3 regions of the Bacillus sp. 01N45 genome follow, and region 2 is predicted to be linked to each of the others. Evidence: riboswitches for the same ligand, from Rfam matches in the RefSeq annotation. Region 2 holds a riboswitch; each other region holds the start of a gene.

Region 1 (6,994 bases), on a different contig from region 2:
ATTCACTTTAATTTGTATTGAATATAGAAGTGATTATGCTATGAAAGTCATGTGTATACATGGCTTTTTCTTTGCAGTAATTTCTTACCTGTTGGTTCTATCGCATCCGCTGTAGCGTTATGCGGCGGGCTATTCATTATGGTAGGTAGCCAGGAACAGGGATTTCCCCTTATTTCAAGGGCTGGGATTGTCTATATAGTGGTTCAAATGATTTCGTTATTTATGCGATTATTTGTTGGGATTGCTAAAGCTATTTTGCCCTACACTAGTAGGACTTTTTTATTAACAGTAATTCCTCAATATGCAAGAAATATGCAAATATGCATATTGTATTTATTTGGATATTTTGTTAGATGCCCCTGAAAGTATATTGGTTATTTTAGGCGCAATTGCTTTATATGATTTCACAAAAGAAACATCACCAAAAGACGCATCCATTTAAATGCGTCTTTTTTATTTGCAGTAATTTCTTCAACATCATGGCATACTCTCACTATTACGGTCAAAATCGTTAGTTCCTTTTATCTGTACATCTTTGTCATGTAAAGTGTTTCCAGATTTTGTGACTATAGGATGAAATGGTTAAATAAATGTTTGTTTGAGATGTATGTTCGGTAGGAAGAAACCGATGCAGCCCAAGGGTTAGAAAAGAAAAATAGGGAGCTAATCAAACGTTTGTTTAAGATGTATGTTCGGTAGGAAGAAACCGATGCAATTCAAGGGTTAACAAAGAAAAATGTGGAATTAATCAAACGTTTGTTTAAGATGTATGTTCGGTAGGAAGAAACCGATGTAGCCCAAGAGTTAGCAAAGAAAAATAGGGAGTTAATCAAACGTTTGTTTAAGATATATGTTCGGCGAGTGATGAGAGAAGAATCTAAAAAAATATATATTTATTTTTTCTTAACAAATGGCGGGAAAATAAGGAAAATTCGCAGGATTATTAAAATTTATCACGAAATAAGTAAAAGTTTAGCGAATAATCGTTTGAAATAATAAAACGTTTTCTATATGATAAAGGTAAAGGTTAGTAAAAAAGTAGGTGAATTTATGACAGTAACATTTTATTCATATCCAAAGTGTGGCACATGTCAAAAAGCAAAGAAATGGTTTGAGGCAAACGATGTAGCATATGAGATGATTCATATTGTTGAAAATCCACCATCAAAAGAAGATTTACGTAATTTACATGAAAAAAGTGAATTACCATTAAAAAAATTCTTTAATACAAGTGGAATGCGTTACCGCGAACTTGGTCTGAAAGATAAGTTAAAGGATGCAAGTGAAGATGAAATGTACGAACTTTTAGCATCTGATGGCATGTTGATTAAACGTCCAATCGTAACAAATGGAACGAATGTAACACTTGGTTTTAACGAAGAGCAGTTTGAAAGTGTGTGGAAAAAGTACCAATAAGGTATTTTTACATAATTAATACATTCACTGGAGGTACAGTCATGAGCATTCCAAATAATTTACGTTACTCTGAAGAACACGAATGGGTAAAAACTGAAGGTAATGAAGTTGTTATCGGTATTACTCACTTTGCACAAGGTGAGCTAGGCGATATCGTATTCGTTGAACTTCCTGAAGTAGGTGCAACAATCGAAGCTGACGAGCCATTCGGAAGCGTAGAATCTGTTAAAACAGTTTCTGAGTTATACGCACCTGTAAGTGGTAAAGTTGTAGCAGTAAACGAAGAATTAAGTGACCAACCAGAACTTGTTAACGAATCTCCATACGAGGGTGCATGGATGGTTAAAGTTGAACTTTCTGATGCAAGCCAAGTTGAGAAGTTATTAACTGCAGAAAAATATGCAGAAATGACAAACCAAGACTAATTATAGTCGACTAAAGGACAGCCTTTGTGCTGTCCTTTTTTATTTTGTGTAAAATAATGAACGTAGAATCATATACTAATTATCGTGTAGGAGAACGTTTTTTGAAAAAACGATTTCGTTTAATTTTTTATTGTCCAGCTCCACCTCCTAGCCCTTCATGTCTAAGAACCTTCCGCACGAGAAGACAAAAAGCGTCTTCTGTGCGAAAGAACCTTAGCCAACAGGGTTAAACAGTCGGTTCCGCTTTTCTTTATTGTCCAGCTTCAGCGGCTAGATTGTTCGGTGGCTTCGCTTCTTCCTACAAGGCAAAAAGTGCCTTTACGTCAGAAGCTCCATCCCCCTCACAATCTGAACGAGCCGCTTCCGCTTTTCTTTGTGATCCAGCTTCAGCGGCTAGAACAGTCGGTCATTTCATTCCTTCACTTGAGGCAAAAAGCGCCTCTAGTTCAGGAGTTCCAATGTCCTCTTGTTCTGAGCAAGCCGCTTCCGCTTTTCTTTTGCAAAAATAAACAGGAAACAACATGAAAATAACGAATATACTATATACTAAGTTAAAGGTTGTATAGTATATGGTGATCGGGTGATGACATATGATTTATGTAGAAAAAGTCATTATTGTAGAAGGTAAATCAGATAGAAGAAAGATTGAATCTATTATTCGTGAACCGGTGGAAATTGTTTGTACAAATGGTACAATTGGTTTATCGAAAATGGATGAGCTCATTGATCAGTTTTTTGATAAGGAAGTGTATGTACTAGTGGATGCTGATGATGCTGGAGAAAAGTTAAGGAAGCAATTTCGAAAAGAATTTCCGCAAGCAGAGCATATTTACATTGATCGCTCGTACCGAGAAGTGGCAACTGCGCCATCTTCACACTTAGCAAATGTATTATGGGGAGCTGACATTGACGTTTATACAGAATATTTACGGTAAGGAATGATAGAAGTGATTGATTGGACAGGAGCCGAAGCTACAGCCCTAATAGAGAACGAAGAAAAAACAGTGTTATATGTATATACTCCAATGTGTGGAACATGCCAATTAGCAAAAAAGATGTTAACAGTTGTTGAGCTGACAATTGAAGACCTCCAAATTGGAATGTTAGATTTAAATTATGCTCCGCATTTAGCGAAAGAGTATGGAATCGAAAGTGTACCGTGTTTACTTGTTTTTGAAAATGGGACACTCATGAAGAAGATATATGCATTTCATTCGGTTGAATATTTATATACGGAATTAAAGTAGGCGGCAAAGTTTTTGCCGCCTCGACATATTTCTCGGGAAATATGTCGAGATGCAGGGTGGTTACAGTATTTGTCGAGCGAAAGTAACAGGATTGCTCTTTAGTGAGAGGGAATGGTATGTGTAATAGAAAGTGATATGAAGGATGTGATTTAGGGTGAAATTATATTCTTTGCTGCAATCATTTGTAAATTACGCTAATGGTCAATATCATTTAGAGCCGCTTTTAAGACAAGGAGAAAAAACTGTTAATTTCCGCTTTGGAGATGAAAGTTGTTCGTTACAAATTTCAAGAGATTATATAGAGCTGCTACATGAGGAAAGAGGAACGGAGCAAATCGTTTGTGTAGATGAGGAAGATGTAAAACAATTGGTGAATGGAAATGTACGATTGCAAATGCTAATGAACGATGGACGTGTACAATATTCGGGAACGTATCGAACGATGCTATTAGTTGAATCGATGTTCCATATATGTAAACCGATGTCAGTAGGCGCTTAAAATTCTGAAGTTTCATTTTTTACGAAAATTTCTGTTGACATGGTGTGTGGATATTGATACAATTCAATTCATAAAATATAGACAATTTCATAAATTACAAATCAGACGAAAATGTAATCTGATTTCTCTTATCAAGAGAGGTGGAGGGACTGTGCCCTGTGAAGCCCGGCAACCGTCAACTTATGTTGAAATGGTGCCAATTCCTGCAAAGCAAATGCTTTGAGAGATGAGAGAGAGGGATAATGTTGTTATATACGCATATAAACCTTTCTGCTTCTCTAAAGCGGAAAGGTTTTTTTATTGTTTGAATGTGGAGGACATTCAAACAATAAAAGTAGTGATAATGGTGGACTACACGCATTAAAAATAAAAAATTGCGGAGTCGACCAAAAATCTAGCTTCAGCGGCTAGAACAGTCGGTCGTTTCATCCCTTCCTATGAGGCAAAAAGCACCTCTACGTCAGGGATTCGGGCGTCCTCTTGTTCTAAACGAGCCGCTTACGCTTTTTAAACAAAAAAAGGGGTGAACATCATGATCTTGTTAGAAAATGTAAAGAAAATATATAAAGCAAAAAGCGGTGATGTCACTGCTGTAGATAATGCCAATTTAAAAATAGACAAAGGTGAAATATTTGGTGTGATCGGATATAGTGGCGCTGGGAAAAGTTCTTTAATCAGATTATTCAATCAGTTAGAGAAACCAACTTCTGGCCAAATTACAATTGCAAATCGTGTGATTTCAGCAATTACAGGGAGTGAACTTCGTAAGGCAAGGCAAGAAATCGGAATGATTTTTCAGCACTTCAACTTACTTTGGTCACGAACTGTACGCGAAAATATCGAGTTCCCACTTGAAATTGCAGGTGTTGATAAGGCGAAGAGAAGAAAACGAGTGGATGAGTTAATTCATCTTGTTGGATTAGAAGGAAGAGGGGACGCGTATCCATCTCAGCTGAGCGGAGGACAAAAGCAACGCGTTGGTATTGCAAGAGCATTAGCTAACAATCCACAAGTGCTTTTATGTGATGAAGCGACATCAGCTCTTGATCCAGAAACGACAGATCAAATTTTAGATTTATTATTAGATATTAATAAGCGTCTCGGTTTAACAATTGTACTCATTACACACGAGATGCACGTGATTCGAAAGATTTGTAATCGAGTGGCGGTAATGGAGAAAGGGAAGATTGTAGAAACGGGTCCAGTACTTGATGTATTCCGCAATCCGCAGAAAGACATTACAAAGCGATTTGTACAGCAGTTAACGGATTCTGAAGATACAAATGAAACGATTGAAAGTTTAATTGAAAAGTATCCAGATGGTAAAGTAGTTCGTTTGCAGTTTATCGGTGAAGCTGTAGAAAGACCAGTACTTCAAAGATTAATGCAACGCAGTGATATAGAAGTTAGCATTTTGCAAGGAAACATCGCCCAAACAAATAACGGCTCTTACGGTAGTTTAGTTATTCATTTAAATGGTGAGGAAACAGCGATTCAGCAAGCAATAGAGGGAATACATCAAGATCAAGTAGAGCTGGAGGTGATTGCACATGGATAAGTTACTCACAAATATTGATTGGAATCAAATGTTAGAAGCAACTGGTGAAACGTTATATATGACGGCAATCGCAGCTCTTGCCACATTTGTTTTAGGACTAATTTTAGGATTGTTACTCTTTATGACAGCGAAAGATAATTTATGGGAAAACAAATCGGTTAACACGGCAATTGGAGCGTTCGTAAACATTTTCCGCTCGATACCGTTCATCATTTTAATCATTTTATTAATCCCATTCACAAAGATTCTGCTTGGAACAATTCTTGGAGCGAGTGCAGCACTGCCAGCTTTAATTATTGGAGCGGCACCGTTTTACGCGAGAATGGTTGAAATTGCACTTCGCGAAATTGATAAAGGTGTAATTGAAGCTTCAAAAGCAATGGGAGCAAAAACAAGCACTATTATTTTGAAAGTATTAATTCCAGAATCGTTACCAGCATTAGTATCTGGTATTACGGTTACAACAATCGCTTTAGTAGGCTATACAGCAATGGCGGGGGTTGTTGGTGCTGGTGGCCTTGGAACACTTGCTTATTTAGAAGGATTCCAGCGAGGAAATAACGATGTAACAATCGTTGCGACAATTTGTGTATTACTAGTGGTATTTTTCATTCAGTGGATTGGTGATAGTGTAACGACTCGAATAGATAAACGATAATAAAAAAACAGGAGGATGTTTCAAATGAAAAAATTATTACTTACAGCACTTATTTCAACTTCTATTTTTGGGTTAGCTGCTTGTGGCGGGAAAGATAAAGATGAAAAGAAACTAGTTGTGGGGGCTTCTAACGTGCCGCACGCTGAAATTTTAGAAAAGGCAAAACCGTTACTTGAGAAAAAAGGAATTGAATTAGAAGTGAAAAAGTTCCAAGATTACGTGTTACCAAATAAATCGTTAGCGGATAAGGATTTAGATGCAAACTACTTCCAGCATATTCCGTATTTAGAAAAAGAAATGAAAGATAAAAAATATGATTTTGAAATAGCAGGGAAAATTCACTTGGAACCAATTGGTGTATATTCTCAAAAGTATAAGAGCTTAAAAGAACTTCCAGACGGGGCGACAATTATTATGAGTAATTCCGTTACTGACCATGGACGTGGTTTAGCAATTTTACAAAAAGAAGGCATTTTAAAAATTAAAGACGGAGTAGATCCAGTTAGTGCAACTCCAAAAGATATTGCAGATAATCCGAAAAACTTAAAGTTCAAAACGGATATCGAGCCTGGTTTGTTACCACAAGTGTATAACAATAAAGAAGGCGACGCTGTTTTAATTAACTCGAACTATGCAATTGATGCGAAATTAAATCCAGAAAAAGATGCAATTGCAATTGAAGGTGATGATTCTCCATACGCAAACGTATTAGTGGTTCGTAAAGGTGATAAAGATAAAAAAGGGATTAAAGAGCTTGTAGAAGTATTGCATTCTAAAGAAATCGAAGACTTTATTAATAAAGAATATAAAGGAGCGGTTGTTCCTGTAAAAGAATAATTGCTGAAAAGAGCTGGTGTATGCCAGCCTTTTTTATAACTACATAACTATAGGGGAGAAGGGGACATCATATGAAAAAGATTCTATTGTCAGTTGTTACAGCGCTGTCTGTATTTACATTAGCTGCTTGCGGAGGGAAAGAAGAGAATAAGCTTGTGGTGGGAGCTTCTAACGTGCCGCATGCTGTTATTTTAGAAAAGGCACAGCCGATACTAGAGAAAAAGGGCATTAAATTAGAGATTAAAAAGTTCCAGGATTATGTTTTGCCGAATAAAGCGTTAGCGGATAAGGAAATTGATGCGAACTACTTCCAACACATTCCTTACTTAGATAAAGAAATTCAAGAAAAGGGAT
Region 2 (6,994 bases):
CTCAAATGCAAAAAAATCTTCACATACTTTTTCAATCAGATGTGGATTTTCCCTCAAGAAATTCCACTGTAACGCTTTAGGAAGAAAATACGTTTCATACTCTTTACTTCCTCTTACTACCTCATCCACTTCTCTTTCACAAATTCCTCTTATTAAATAATCATTTCTTAATTGAATCTGTATTTGTTGAAACGTTTCACTACATTTCTTCAATTGGATTAAGCAATTAATATATGTACGAAAAAGTTCGTTATCATACTGACAACAATTTATAATACGTTCCATTTCATTCATAACGTACGAGCCTTTTCTTCTATTTGTAATAACCATTTTTCCCGCTTCTCTCGTTTACTCGTTTTCACAGATTGAAAAACAGATCGTTTTATATCGCGAATGCCGCAAAAACGTAAAATACCTCTCTTCATTATAATCCAATCGGCTGATCGATATAGTAGTGCGACGTACCATAACGGTGAGTCTAACGTATTAATTACCCATGCCTTCTTACCTTTCAATAAGCCTTTCGGCAGGGCACCTTCATATTTATAAGCAAAACCAGCTACGAAAATGCGATCAATAAACCCTTTTAAAATAGCTGGCATCCCCCACCACCATATTGGATAAATGAAGAGAAGAGTATCCGCTTCTTCCACTAACGTTCTGTACCGAGCTGTCTCTTCTTCATTTACTAAATCACGTCTTTTCTTCTCCTCATTAAATACAAGGACGGGATTAAATTGTTCCTTATATAAATCAAGTACCGTAACCGAATGATTTGTTTCTTGTAATCCTTTTTGCACATGCTTTAATATCCCCGCATTAAAACTGGAAGGACTAGGATGAGCGTATACAATTAGTACATTCACTACATAACAACTCCCTCTATAAGTTAAAGTTTCCCCTTCTTTAACATTTTCTCTACAATTTGCACGTTTTTCGAACTTTGTAATAAACGATTTAATAATGTAAGTAACTCTTCCTTTTCTAAATCTTTCAGTTTCTCTTTCACCGTACTCTCACCAGCACTTTGAATATCATAAACAACTGCTGCCATATGCTTACAATAATTCTCATATGGACACTCGCAGCTACTTTCTGTAAAATTTTCAAGATCAATCATTACTTCATAGTTTCCTGCATTTCCAGTAACAAAAGCAAATATTTTCTTTTCTTGTATTTCAACATCTTCTACATGTCCTTCTTCATAATATTCATAACCTTTATCCATAATGTACTTAGGAATCCATTTCGTTATATCATTTAGTAAGTAAGCGTACATAACAACACCTCTTCCTTTAATTCCCTTTTGACTTCCAAAACCCTGCATGTTATTCTAATAACTGTCAAATAGCAAGTCTATATGACAAAACGACTGACACCTATTCGGCGGAGGTGTCTCTTTTCATTTGCAGCCGATATGAAGTGCCTCTTTCAGGCACATTCAATCTTTGACACTACACACTCAACACCATTCCCTTGTATCAGGCTGCTTAAGCAGTCTTTTACGCTACATACTCCAAAAAAAAGAGAGCTTAGCTCCCTTTTCCCGCCTTATAAAATACCCCTTTTTCAGTATAGAGATATTCATCAGCTAATGTAATTTTCCCATCCAGTTTCAGTTCATCTAATAGTCTTGATAAATAAAATTGATGTAACATCTTTTTCGTGAATTTTCCTTCATGATGCGAAACGATATGTTCTTGAATATCTAACAATGATATTGGCTTATCTTGCTCTATCATATATTCATAAACTGTACTACGCAGTTTTACGTATTTTTCGAGTGTCACAGTACTTCGCAACCCCTTTCTTCTTAATATAAATTTTCGTAATCGGTTTTTTTGCAACAAAAAAACCTCTCCGATAAGAAGAAGTTACGTATATATCTTCGTCTTATCTCCCAGAACAAATATGTTCTGCTGGAATTAGCACCTGCATCGCGGTTGCTGGGTTTCATCGGGCCAGTCCCTCCACCTCTCTGGATAAGAAAATATTCACTTAATTCTTACTATACGTAATTTCATTCTAATTGTCAAACAAATATAACAAATTATATTTTGTTCCTTACTGTTCATACTATACATATATGAATATGCAAGGAGGATTATGAAATGCACGAAAATGCTCGCGGATATGTCCAAAATTCTTTTCAATCATTACAAGAAGCAAAACATTGTTTAGAAGAAGCGCTACAGACTGTTGAAAAAGATTTTAATCGCGCTCGTATTGAACAATCACTTTATGCGATCGAACAAGCTATTCAACGCTGTGATTACACGGTTCATATTTTAGAACAAGATTGAAAAAACTTCCCATCATAAGGTGGGAAGTTTTTTCAAATGGCATACTTCATAATTATTACCGTTATAATTAAAAAATATACAGAATTAGCAATTTCTAAAACCCCTACTTTTATAATAGAAATTTTTTTGCCATATAACATAATTGCTCGGATGACACTCGGTATAAAAATAAGAGAACACCACGGATTGATAGCAAAGACAATGACTGTTAATACAATATGATACCCCCATGATATAAGACGATACTTCGGGTTATTTTTCTCGCGAATCATCGTTTTTACATAAAATGTACTTCCTAAAAAATATAAAAATGAAATAAGCGCAATAAATAATGCTGTTTTATCTATAAGTTTCATTGAAAAATAATAACTAACTAAACCACCAATACAGAAAACAATAATCGCACTAATGTCATTTAGTAACGCTCTTTCATTTTTTTGACGAGCGTAATACATATTTACAATAAATAATGGAATCATGAATACTACGAATAAAAGAATGCGCCATTCATATAATAGAGAAATCATTCCAAATACGAACGCGATGATAAAATATACAATTGCAGCATGTAAGTACTCTTTTTTTCGTTTTTGCTTTATGTACGTAAGAAATGGATACGTAGCTAAATAGATAAAGAACCAAGCTAAAAACAATGGAATATGATACATAGTAGGTTTCCCAAGCATGACACTTAATAGAAATGGTATAACGAGCATGGCCCATGCACCGTGTTGCTTCGGAATAACTAACTTCATTAACTATACACCTCCCTTTTGAAAGCAGTTCTCACCTACTATTATACAAATAATTTTATATAGTAACGTATATATATTGGACTATTTTTTGACAATAAAAAATGCTCCTTACAATGTGTAAGAAGCATGAAAGAGGCAAACGAATATGTAAGTCGCGACCCTACCTTATATGAGTATGCTTTTCTATGCCATGTTATGCTTATCTAATATGCCGTATTTCTTTTTAAATCTCGTAAGAATCGTAATCCAAGACGTACTAAATAGTAGTAAGAAAATAACATTCGAAATTGCATGACTCAAATCGAAATAAAAACTTGCAATATAATACGAAACGACTGCTTCCCACGTTGCCTCACGTATGAAACCGAGAAGCCCCCATAAGTTCATAATCCAGCCAAATAAAAATCCAACAAACAATCCGTATAGAAGCCTTCCCCATAGCTTTTTCATTAAAAATGTATTACGAAGTAATCCAGCTATAAACCCGATCATGCCCCATGAAAACATTTGCCACGGCGTCCACGGACCTTGCCCTAAAAAGATGTTAGATACGATAGCTGCTGTTGCACCGATCATAAAACCAGTTTCGCTTCCAAACACGATTGCAGAAACGATAATGACAAAAGAAGTCGGTTGTACACTTGGTAAAATAGAAAATGGTACACGGCTAACTGCTGCAATTGCCGCTAACACAGCAACGAGAACAATTTCACGTGAAACAAACGCCTTCCTTTCAAAACGGATATAAAACGGCAACATAATAACAACTAATAAAAACAAACTACTTAACATGTAATAACCATCCATGATAAGTGTAGTAAAGAGTAGTGTGCCTATTATTACTGCAAAAATACATATTATGAATGCAACATATCGTTTGGACACGCTTCGTACACATCCTCCCACGTTAATGCATATGGTAACTCTTTTCGAATAAATCGATTAATAGAGGTTGTATAAAAGAAGTTGCCACTAAAAAATTCTTTCGGTGTGTCATTCATAATGACTGCTCCGTCAAATAACATCATACATTGATCAACGTATTTCGCTGCAAACTCAATATCATGCGTTGCCATTACAATTGTTGTACCTTCTTTTTGCAGCTTTCTAAATAGCTCTCCTACTCTTTCTTTTTTCCACGGATCTAATCCCTTTGTCGGTTCATCAAGTAACAATAAAGTCGGCTTTGATAATAACGTTGTACATAACGCAAGTAGTTGTTGCTCTCCCCCGCTACAATCATGCGGATGGCGTTCTTTAAGCGAATACAACCAAAACTTCTTCAACATATCTTCTGCTATTTCTTTTCCTTGTTTTCCGTATAACTCTCGTGCACGTTCATACACTTCTTCCCACACTGTATCAAATGTAAAATGATAATACGGATGCTGCGATACATACCCGATCCTTTTAAATCGTTCTTTCGAATCAATTTTATGTATCACTTTCCCATTCCACTTTACTTTCCCTCTTCTCGCTTTTTGTAATCCAGCTAAAATCGTTAACAGTGTAGACTTACCTGTACCATTTTTTCCAACGAGAGCTACCCATTTTCCTTTTTCAATCGATACGGTTAAGTCTCGTAAAATAAGTGGACTATTTTTTTCATATTGGAACGAAATATGCTCTGCACTTAAAATGACTTCTCGCTTTTCACTTTGTGCTATTGGCTCATTCACATATGATATCGCTGAAAAATGATTCAGTTTCATTTGCGCTTCTCGCACTGTAAACGGAATATCTTCCGCATTCCATTCTAAAAACAATCTTGGAATTTGCGGAATAAATGGACGGAATTTTTCTACTTCCCACATGTTCGCGATAACCGTTTTAGGATTTCCATCATACACGATTTGACCATTATTCATACAAATAACGCGCGTAGCAAGTGGGATCACTTCATCTAAACGATGTTCACTTAACACAATCGTAATACCAAGTTCTTCGTTAATACGTTTTAACAATCCTAAAAACTCTTTCGCAGCAATGGGATCTAACTGCGCCGTCGGTTCATCTAATAATAATAGTTTTGGCTGCATAACTAGTACCGCAGCCAAATTGACAAGTTGTTTTTGTCCACCAGATAACGTATGAACAGATTGATGCAATAAATCTTGAAATCCTAAGAAGCTAATAAGCTCTGCTATTCGTTTTTGAATAATCTGTGATGGTAACCCGATATTTTCTAAAGAAAATGCTAATTCTTGAATGACCGTATCCATTACGAGCTGATTTTCTGGATTTTGAAATACCATACCAATTTCTTGTGCAGATAATAAATCAGGTACTTCCTCTAATAAAACGTCATCATAAAAAATTTCTCCTGAACGTGTACCGATTGGAAGTAATTCCTTTTTAAAATGTTTCAATAAAGTCGTCTTTCCAGAGCCTGACCCTCCAGCAAGTGCAATAAACTCTCCTTTTTGAATAGAAAGAGAAATATGCTGTAACGCATATTCGTTTTCATCAGCATATACAAATGATAAATTGTTTATTTCTGCATGCGCCACCATATCCATTCCTTTCCTTCCATTATAATTGGTAGACTAATAAACATCATAAATACTCCGAACATCACTCCATCGTATTGCTGAAATAGAATAGATTCGACTTTCGGATAAATGATTAGCTTTCCCCCGCCATACGTATTACATATAATAGCAATGATAAGTAGAATACTTAAATAACTGAGCGTATACCAATCTCGTCTTTCCATTCTATACCGAATATATGTCGTACGCTTCGTTACACCAAATCCACGAGCTTGCATAGAATCTGCTGTTTGCAGCGCATCTTCTAATGAACAAATTAATAATACTTGCAGCAATTGCATACCATTTTTCACCCGTTCTACAATGGAACCTGCGTCTACTTGTACACCTTTCGTTTTTTGAACGAGTGTTATTTTCTGTAATCGCCTCATAAACAAAGGAACAAACCTCACCGTAATCATCGTTAACAATGCTACCTTCGGTGAAATTCTAGAAAACAAATATAAAAATTTATGACTCGAAATAATATCATTATACGAAGCAAACGTAAACATAATCGCAACTAATAATAATCCCATTACTACTCCAAACATAATCGCCTCAAGCTTAATACGGCTATCACCTAACCAAAATAACGTAGTTCGCCCTCTATGTGTTAATAACGAATTAAATAAAATGACCATAAAAAAGAAAACGATTGTGCTCGGTAACATCTTTCTTATCTTTTCACTATTCCCTTGCATTATATTGATTATGACGATTAATAGTATTGCTCCAATTAAAAAAAGAGGATGAAGACACATCATACATAGTATCATCACCCCGATATAATAGAAAAAATTCACAAAAGGATGTAAAGAAGAAAAACTTATTTTCATAGTCCTTTACCGAATGCCTTTCTTATTTTAATACATACACCCACTCAATTGTATCTCCTGGTTTAACTGTTACTACACCTGCACTATGGTTTGGAAACGCACCGTTCACACGATATTTCCATCCACTAGTATCTGTAATATCTTTTTCATATAAATCATTAATACCTTTTACATAAATATCACCTTTAGAGCCCATTGCATCCACATCTAAACCTGTACGCTGCAATACTTTATAAACAGTATCGCCTTCTTGTACATCCATTTTTTTCGCACCTAATAAGTACCCTTTATCACCTTTTACTGAGATAGTGACTTGTTTTGGTTTTGGTATTACTGGATCTGGCACTGGCACTGGCGGTACTGGATCTGGTACCGGTGTTGGTGGCGTTGGTACAGTTGCTTGTTGCTCTTTATTCGGATCAACCTTCTGCTCCTGCTTCGGTGTTTCTTTCGGCTGATTCACAACCTTCGCTTCTTCTTTTATTTCTTGCGCTTTCGGTTGTTTCTCTTCTTGTGCTTTTTGCTGTTCTGGTTGCTTAGTAGCAGGCTGTTCCTGAGGTTTCTCT
Region 3 (6,994 bases), on a different contig from region 2:
GAACCATTACTATTATGTAAATAATTCCGAACTCTACAAATTTATTTTTAAAAGAAGACATTCTAAACGCAACAATGGTTCCAATAATCGTAATGATTAAGACGATAGGATAGCCAATTAACTGTATATTCGTTAGTGTAAATTGCTGATTTGGATTATTAAATAAAATATGAGTTAATATCCAATACCCGCCAATACCAATTATCATCGCAAGAATACTCTTTATACTCCCACCTTTATCCTTCTCCATCTCTTTCGCCAATTCTTCCGCATACTCTTTTGGTGAATCACCAAATATATCCGTTACCGTCTTTCCCTCTTTCTCACCTTCTATTAAATGAAGCTCTGCATCTTCTATAAAAGCGTCCACATCTTCTTCTTTCATTCCTTTTGTTATTAAATACACTTTCGTATCGATTAAAAACTTTTCTCCTTCTTTGGAAATCTGCATGATAACCCCTCCCTTATTTAACCGTTTCTCTTCTATTCGTCTTCATCATAATTTCAAGGAAAATTAAAATAAACAAACTTCCGTATAAACATATAATTTGAAATAACATTGGCACGAGATCTTCTGATGTAAATGTTTTAAACAGTAACATAATCGAAAGTGGAATAATTAAATATAAGTTTTTAAACCATCCTTCAAAATATATATTTATCGCTACTGTGATCATAAAAATAGCTCCAGCTAATATATAACTTTGCGTTTGGGTGAATGTAAACGTTTTGGTAGGATAGATTACATCTAGTATCGTAACAGCCCCCATTAAAAACATTGGCGCTACCATAACTAAAAACCACATAGAAAACCACGTTTTTGTAAAGCTTGTTACGAAGGTCATTTTGCGAAGTAAAAAATTAGGACCTATAACAACTAAAATCAATGACAAACTATACCCAACGCACTGAATAAGTGAGATCTGTAATAATCCGTTATTCACTATTAGGATAGAAGCAATAATCCAAAACGATACAATATTCATTACTGTAAAACCAATTTGTCTCCACGTTTCCTGTCTATCTCTTTCCATTACTTTTACAAGTTCATTTGCATATTCTTTCGGTGAGCTTCCGAAAATATCTTCTACACTGTTCCCATCACTCTCACCCTCGATTAAATGAAGTTCTGCATCTTCTATAAAATTTTCAATATCGCTTTCTTTCACACCCTTTGCCACTAAAAATAATCTCATATCTAATAAAAACTTTCGTGCTTCACTTGATAACATTATTTTTTTCTCCCCTTCCCCTCAAGTAGACGCTCTACACTACTTTGCATCGCTTCCCAGCGATCCATAAATTCATTAAGTGCTTCCTCGCCTTTTTCTGTTAATGTATAATATTTTCGCTTTGGGCCAGATGGAGATTCCTTCATTACACTTGTTATTAATCCTTCCTTTTGCATTCGTATTAATAGCGGATAAATACTTCCCTCACTCGCCATAGTAAAGCCATACTTCGCTAGCTTTTCACTCATTTCATAACCGTATATTTCACCTTCAGAAATAATAGCAAGTAAGCATCCTTCTAAAATCCCTTTCAGCATTTGACTTGTCGACATAATTCAAATCCTCCCACTATCTTGTTTTACAAGATAGATAAGCGTAAGTATCTTGCTTTACAAAATAGTATAGCAGAGGCTATTTTGCAAAACAAGATAGCTAACAATATTTTTCCAAATCTTTGCAGGATTTTTATTATCCCCTCTCTAAATAGAGCAATATGAGAATTTTATTACGAAGGGATGTTTTTCACCATGGTTACAAATCGAGTTGTCTTTTTAACAGGTGCTGCAAGCGGTATTGGTTATGAAATGGGAAACGCTTTCGCAAAAGAAGGTGCAAAAGTTGTGATTACCGATCGTCTTGAAGAACGTGCAAAAGAAGCTGCTGAACAATTACAAAAAGAAGGCTATCAAGCTATCGGTTTAAAATGTGATGTTACATCTGAAGAAGAGATTACCGCTGCAATTTCTCAAACCGTTACTCATTTCGGTTCATTACATATATTAATTAACAACGCAGGAATGCAGCACGTTTCACCAATTGAAGACTTTCCAACTGAAAAGTTTGAACTACTTATTAAAATTATGCAAATCGCTCCTTTTATCGCAATTAAGCATGCCTTCCCAATCATGAAAAAACAAAAGTATGGCCGAATTATTAATGTAGCCTCCATTAATGGCCTCGTTGGATTTGCAGGAAAATCCGCCTACAATAGCGCGAAGCATGGCGTAATCGGATTAACAAAAGTTGCCGCTTTAGAAGGCGCTACTCACGGAATTACCGTTAATGCGCTTTGTCCTGGTTATGTCGATACCCCACTTGTACGTAATCAACTACAAGATTTAGCTACTACACGAAATGTACCACTTGAAAATGTTTTAGAAGATGTTATTTATCCACTTGTACCACAAAAACGCTTATTGCAAGTACAAGAAATCTCTGATTATGCTATGTTTTTAGCGAGTGAAAAAGCAAGAGGTATAACTGGACAAGCCGTTGTTATCGATGGTGGTTATACTGCTCAATAAAGTGAAGGCTTTTACTGCCCATTAATGCGGGGTAAAAAATAAAGTTTGCTCACGAAGAGCAAACTTTATTTTACTTTCTATCGCGAGGACCTTCCTACTTTAGTAATTGTTTAGGGAGTTTCTCGATTGCAACAATTACCCCATCTAATTTACTTTCAATACGATGGAGTAAATATAATGTTACAACAATCGGAAACCCTACATTACCTACCATCCTGATCCACTCTTCCATCTTTTCCGCCTCCTTCCATTATATAAATAAGAGAAAAGAAAACATTTAGGCATAAAAAAAACAAGCTATTATGTATTAGCTTGTCTTTCAAATAATGATGCAATTTCCCGTTTATAATCTCCGTGTATGATGCCTTTTTCAGTAATAATACCTGTAATTAATTCATTCGGTGTTACGTCAAATGCAGGATTATAAACATCAGTTCCAATTGGCGCCACTTGTTTTCCAAAAATTTTCGTAACTTCGGTTTCATCTCTTTCTTCAATAACAATTTCTGTACCTGTTTGTTTCGTAATATCAAACGTAGATAACGGAGCTGCAACGTAAAATGGAATATCGAAATAATTTGCTAATATAGCTAAATTCATTGTTCCGATTTTATTTGCTGTATCTCCATTTGCGACAATTCGGTCCGCTCCTACAATAATCGCGTTTATTTCTTTCGTTTGAATAGCATGAGCTGCCGTATTATCGGTAATAAGTGTTACATCAATATTTGCCTGTTTTAATTCCCAGGTCGTTAAACGCCCGCCTTGTAAAACCGGTCTCGTTTCACACGCATACGCATGTAAACGTACACCTTTTTCTTTCCCAATATAAAACGGTGCTAATGCAGTACCATATCTAGCAGTTGCAATGCTTCCAGCGTTACAAATTGTTAAAATGTGATCACCATCTTTAAAACATGTTAATGCATGTTCTCCAATACTCCGGCATACTGCTTCATCTTCTTGCTGAATGAGAAGCGCTTCTTCTTCTAATTTTTTTTGTGCTTCTTTTATTGTAGTAATTTCTCGAATTGATTCTCTCATACGATCGATTGCCCAAAATAAATTGACTGCTGTTGGGCGTGACGTTCCTAAATAATTACAATCTCTATTAAACTTCTTTTGAAATTCTTCCATATGTACAGTATTATATTTTTTTGATGCAAGTGCCAAGCCAAATGCAGCTACAATTCCAATTGCAGGTGCTCCTCGTACTTCTAGCATGACAATACTTTTCCATACCTCTTCAATCGTCGTTAATGTTTTGTATTCTGTACTATGCGGCAACTTTGTTTGATTTAATACTGCAATGGCATTACCTTTCCAACTGACAGATCTCGGAACAGTAACAATTGTACTCATGCTTTTATCCCTCCAGAAACTGTCTGTTGAAATAATGTTCGGAACAGTTGAATATCAGCACTCTTAGATTCATATTTTATTAGTTCTTTACCTAAGGATAACGCTTGTTTCTTAGCTTGAATTCTCGTTTCTTTATTTGCTATTCCATCTAAATCAGCTACATGCGCTAAGCCAATTGTTCTACGGATAAGCTCACATCCGGCAAATCCAACGGCATCCGTAAAAATATTTTGCAAAATAATTGGCAACCATTGTTTCTCTTTCGTATATGCTTCTACACCTTCTCCAATCCATAACTTCGTAAAAGCTTCTACAAAATAACTCCATGTTTTCTCAATATGGAAAAATAGCACACTTCTTTTTTCCTCTTCACGGGATAGTGCATTTAATAATAAATTTGCAATAAATTGGCCAAGATCAAATCCACATGGACCATATGTTGCAAATTCTGGATCAATTACTTTCGTTTCAGCAGGGGATGAAAAAATACTACCAGTATGTAAATCACCATGAATAAGCGCTTCTTTTCTCGTTAAAAATTTATATTTATACTGTGCTACTTTTAATTTTAAATTTTTGTCACTCCATAGTTCATCCACCGCTAGTTGTAACTCTGGTTCATAATCATTCGTATCATAATGACTAAACGGATCTGTAAACACTAAATCTTCCGTGATTTTACTAAGATCTGGGTTTACAAATGCACCTTCTAGTACCCTTTTCTCTTCTGATTGTAAACCGAAATCTGAAGTATAAAACAACACATGTGCTAGAAAGCGACCAATATGTTGGGATAAAAGCGGGTACTCCTCTCCATCTATTAATCCTTTTCTTGCAATTGTTAGCCTTGATAGATCTTCTATGACTGTTACTGCTAACTCTTCATCATGACTGTACACTACCGGCACATATTCCGGCACATACTTCGCAAAAATTTGTAATGCTTTACTTTCAATCGTCGCTCTTTTTATAGACAGTGGCCAGCTCTCACCAACTACTTTCGCATATGGCAGTGCTTGTTTTATTATAATAGACTTCTCTCCATCATCTAATTTGAACACGTAATTTAAATTTCCATCTCCAATTTCATGACAAACTACATTTGCTTTCTTTTCAAAATAACCGTGTTCTTTCGCATATTGTATAGCTGTCGTTTCAGTTAATGAATAATATCCCATCGTCTTCTCCCCCTTTTTTAATTCAGAGGTTTTTCTGACGTAGAAAAACCTCTTTCCACAAAGAAAGAGGTTTGAAGTTTATCTTCTCCCCTCTTATCTGCCAGAAAGGTTTACTTTCTGCTGGAATTAGCACCGTGCCTTTTGGCGTAAATAAACGCCCCATTTCACAATGGTATTACGGTCGGTTGCTGGGCTTCATCGGGCCAAATCCCTCCACCTGCTCTTGATAAGAGTTGTATAATTTTTTGAATTTTTAACTTTATGTTGAAGACTATACCAAGAATAAAAATCACTTGTCAACATTTTATTTGTATAATTCTGGACGACGATCTGCAAAAACTGGAATTCCTTTGCGTACTTCTTTAATTTTCTCAAAATGAAGCTCTCCCAATAAAATTGCTTCTTCTTCATTCGCTTCTACAACAACTTCGCCCCAAGGATCGACAATTAAAGAATGACCGGCAAACTCATTATTCGGATCCTTTCCTGCCCTATTACATGCAACAACATAACACTGATTTTCAACTGCTCTTGCTTGCAATAACAAACGCCAATGCGCTACACGAACCAATGGCCATTCTGCTACAACAAATAAAACTTTTGCACCTTTCGCAGTATGAACGCGCATCCACTCTGGAAAACGAATATCATAACAAATTGTGCCGGCGCACTCTACATCATCTAGCCTAAATTCACCTGTACTATTTCCAGCGATTAAATATTTATGTTCATCCATAAGCTGAAATAAGTGCACTTTACTATATTCATTGACTAGTTCTCCTTCCTTGTTTACCACATACATTGTATTTGTAACACCTTGTTCTGTTTGCTTCGCTATAGACCCACCGACAATATGTACACCATATTGCTTCGACCATTCTTTCAGCTTTTCTTTCGTTTGCAATCCATCCCTATCTGCAATTTCAGTAAGCCTCGTTAAATCATATCCCGTTGTCCATAGTTCTGGTAAGACAATCACATCTGGTCTTTCCTTCATCGCTTCGCTTATTTTATTTTTAGCATTCTCAATATTTTTTTCTACATCTCCAAAGACAATATCCATTTGAATACATGCGACTTTCATTTTGTCAGCCCCATTCTTAATTTTTTCTTTACAAAATACTGGAAAGATTATATCATTTGTCACTAGAATTGTAACAACTTTCAAAAGAGGTGGAAAGTATGAAATTATTTCAACCTTCTGAGATAGTAACATCATTGCCTACACAATTTTTTGCTTCACTTGTTGCAAAAGTTAACAAAGTCGTTGCAGATGGTCACGATGTTATTAATCTAGGTCAAGGTAATCCAGATCAACCAACACCGCAGCATATCGTAAAAGCTTTACAAGATGCTGCTGAAAAGACCATTCATCATAAATACCCACCATTTCGCGGACACGAAAGTTTAAAAGAAGCCGTGGCAACATTCTATCAACGCGAATATGATGTAGTAGTAAATCCAAAAACAGAAGTTGCTATTTTGTTTGGTGGAAAAGCTGGATTAGTAGAATTACCACTTTGTTTTACAAACCCTGGTGATACTATTCTCGTTCCAGATCCAGGCTATCCAGATTATTTATCAGGAGTTGCTTTAGCAAAAGCACAATTTGAAACAATGCCGCTTATTGCAGAAAATAATTTTTTACCAGATTATACAAAAATTGATGCCGCTACCGCTAAGCATGCAAAGTTAATGTTTTTAAACTATCCAAATAATCCTACCGGTGCTACTGCATCAAAAGGTTTCTTTGATGAAACCATTCATTTTGCTAATGAACATAATATATTAGTCGTTCATGATTTTGCTTACGGTGCTATTGGATTCGATGGTCAAAAACCTGTTAGTTTCTTGCAAGCAGACGGTGCTAAAAATACAGGTATTGAAATTTACACTCTATCGAAAACTTTCAATATGG

What was found. A riboswitch is a leader RNA that binds a small molecule or an ion and turns the genes downstream of it on or off. The one in region 2 is predicted to bind S-adenosylmethionine.
Region 1: linked by a shared signal. The riboswitch ahead of AC1DMU_RS22560 (methionine ABC transporter ATP-binding protein) and the one ahead of AC1DMU_RS10995 (hypothetical protein) in region 2 are both predicted to bind S-adenosylmethionine.
Region 3: linked by a shared signal. The riboswitch ahead of mtnK (S-methyl-5-thioribose kinase) and the one ahead of AC1DMU_RS10995 (hypothetical protein) in region 2 are both predicted to bind S-adenosylmethionine.

The regions. Positions count from the first base shown of each region.
Region 1 is NZ_JBFTQW010000011.1:86,515-93,508, reverse strand. It holds partial or broken gene AC1DMU_RS22590 (DUF3937 family protein) at 344-442, shown strand; gene AC1DMU_RS22585 (arsenate reductase family protein) at 1,051-1,416, shown strand; gene gcvH (glycine cleavage system protein GcvH) at 1,458-1,841, shown strand; gene AC1DMU_RS22575 (toprim domain-containing protein) at 2,432-2,776, shown strand; gene AC1DMU_RS22570 (thioredoxin family protein) at 2,780-3,088, shown strand; gene AC1DMU_RS22565 (hypothetical protein) at 3,243-3,587, shown strand; SAM riboswitch class I at 3,713-3,820, shown strand; gene AC1DMU_RS22560 (methionine ABC transporter ATP-binding protein) at 4,120-5,145, shown strand; gene AC1DMU_RS22555 (methionine ABC transporter permease) at 5,138-5,803, shown strand; gene metQ (methionine ABC transporter substrate-binding lipoprotein MetQ) at 5,828-6,640, shown strand; gene metQ (methionine ABC transporter substrate-binding lipoprotein MetQ) at 6,712-6,994, shown strand, end outside.
Region 2 is NZ_JBFTQW010000004.1:97,632-104,625, forward strand. It holds partial or broken gene AC1DMU_RS10980 (group-specific protein) at 1-294, opposite strand, end outside; gene AC1DMU_RS10985 (NAD(P)H-dependent oxidoreductase) at 291-866, opposite strand; gene AC1DMU_RS10990 (SWIM zinc finger family protein) at 890-1,279, opposite strand; gene AC1DMU_RS10995 (hypothetical protein) at 1,533-1,850, opposite strand; SAM riboswitch class I at 1,891-1,989, opposite strand; gene AC1DMU_RS11000 (hypothetical protein) at 2,112-2,303, shown strand; gene AC1DMU_RS11005 (YwiC-like family protein) at 2,336-3,058, opposite strand; gene AC1DMU_RS11010 (ECF transporter S component) at 3,242-3,943, opposite strand; gene AC1DMU_RS11015 (ABC transporter ATP-binding protein) at 3,916-5,577, opposite strand; gene AC1DMU_RS11020 (energy-coupling factor transporter transmembrane component T) at 5,550-6,428, opposite strand; gene AC1DMU_RS11025 (DUF4430 domain-containing protein) at 6,451-6,994, opposite strand, start outside.
Region 3 is NZ_JBFTQW010000001.1:333,193-340,186, forward strand. It holds gene AC1DMU_RS01640 (DUF1129 domain-containing protein) at 1-451, opposite strand, end outside; gene AC1DMU_RS01645 (DUF1129 domain-containing protein) at 465-1,232, opposite strand; gene AC1DMU_RS01650 (PadR family transcriptional regulator) at 1,232-1,564, opposite strand; gene AC1DMU_RS01655 (3-hydroxybutyrate dehydrogenase) at 1,760-2,536, shown strand; gene AC1DMU_RS01660 (YvrJ family protein) at 2,631-2,768, opposite strand; gene mtnA (S-methyl-5-thioribose-1-phosphate isomerase) at 2,837-3,898, opposite strand; gene mtnK (S-methyl-5-thioribose kinase) at 3,895-5,076, opposite strand; SAM riboswitch class I at 5,167-5,309, opposite strand; gene AC1DMU_RS01675 (carbon-nitrogen family hydrolase) at 5,381-6,244, opposite strand; gene AC1DMU_RS01680 (aminotransferase class I/II-fold pyridoxal phosphate-dependent enzyme) at 6,259-6,994, shown strand, end outside.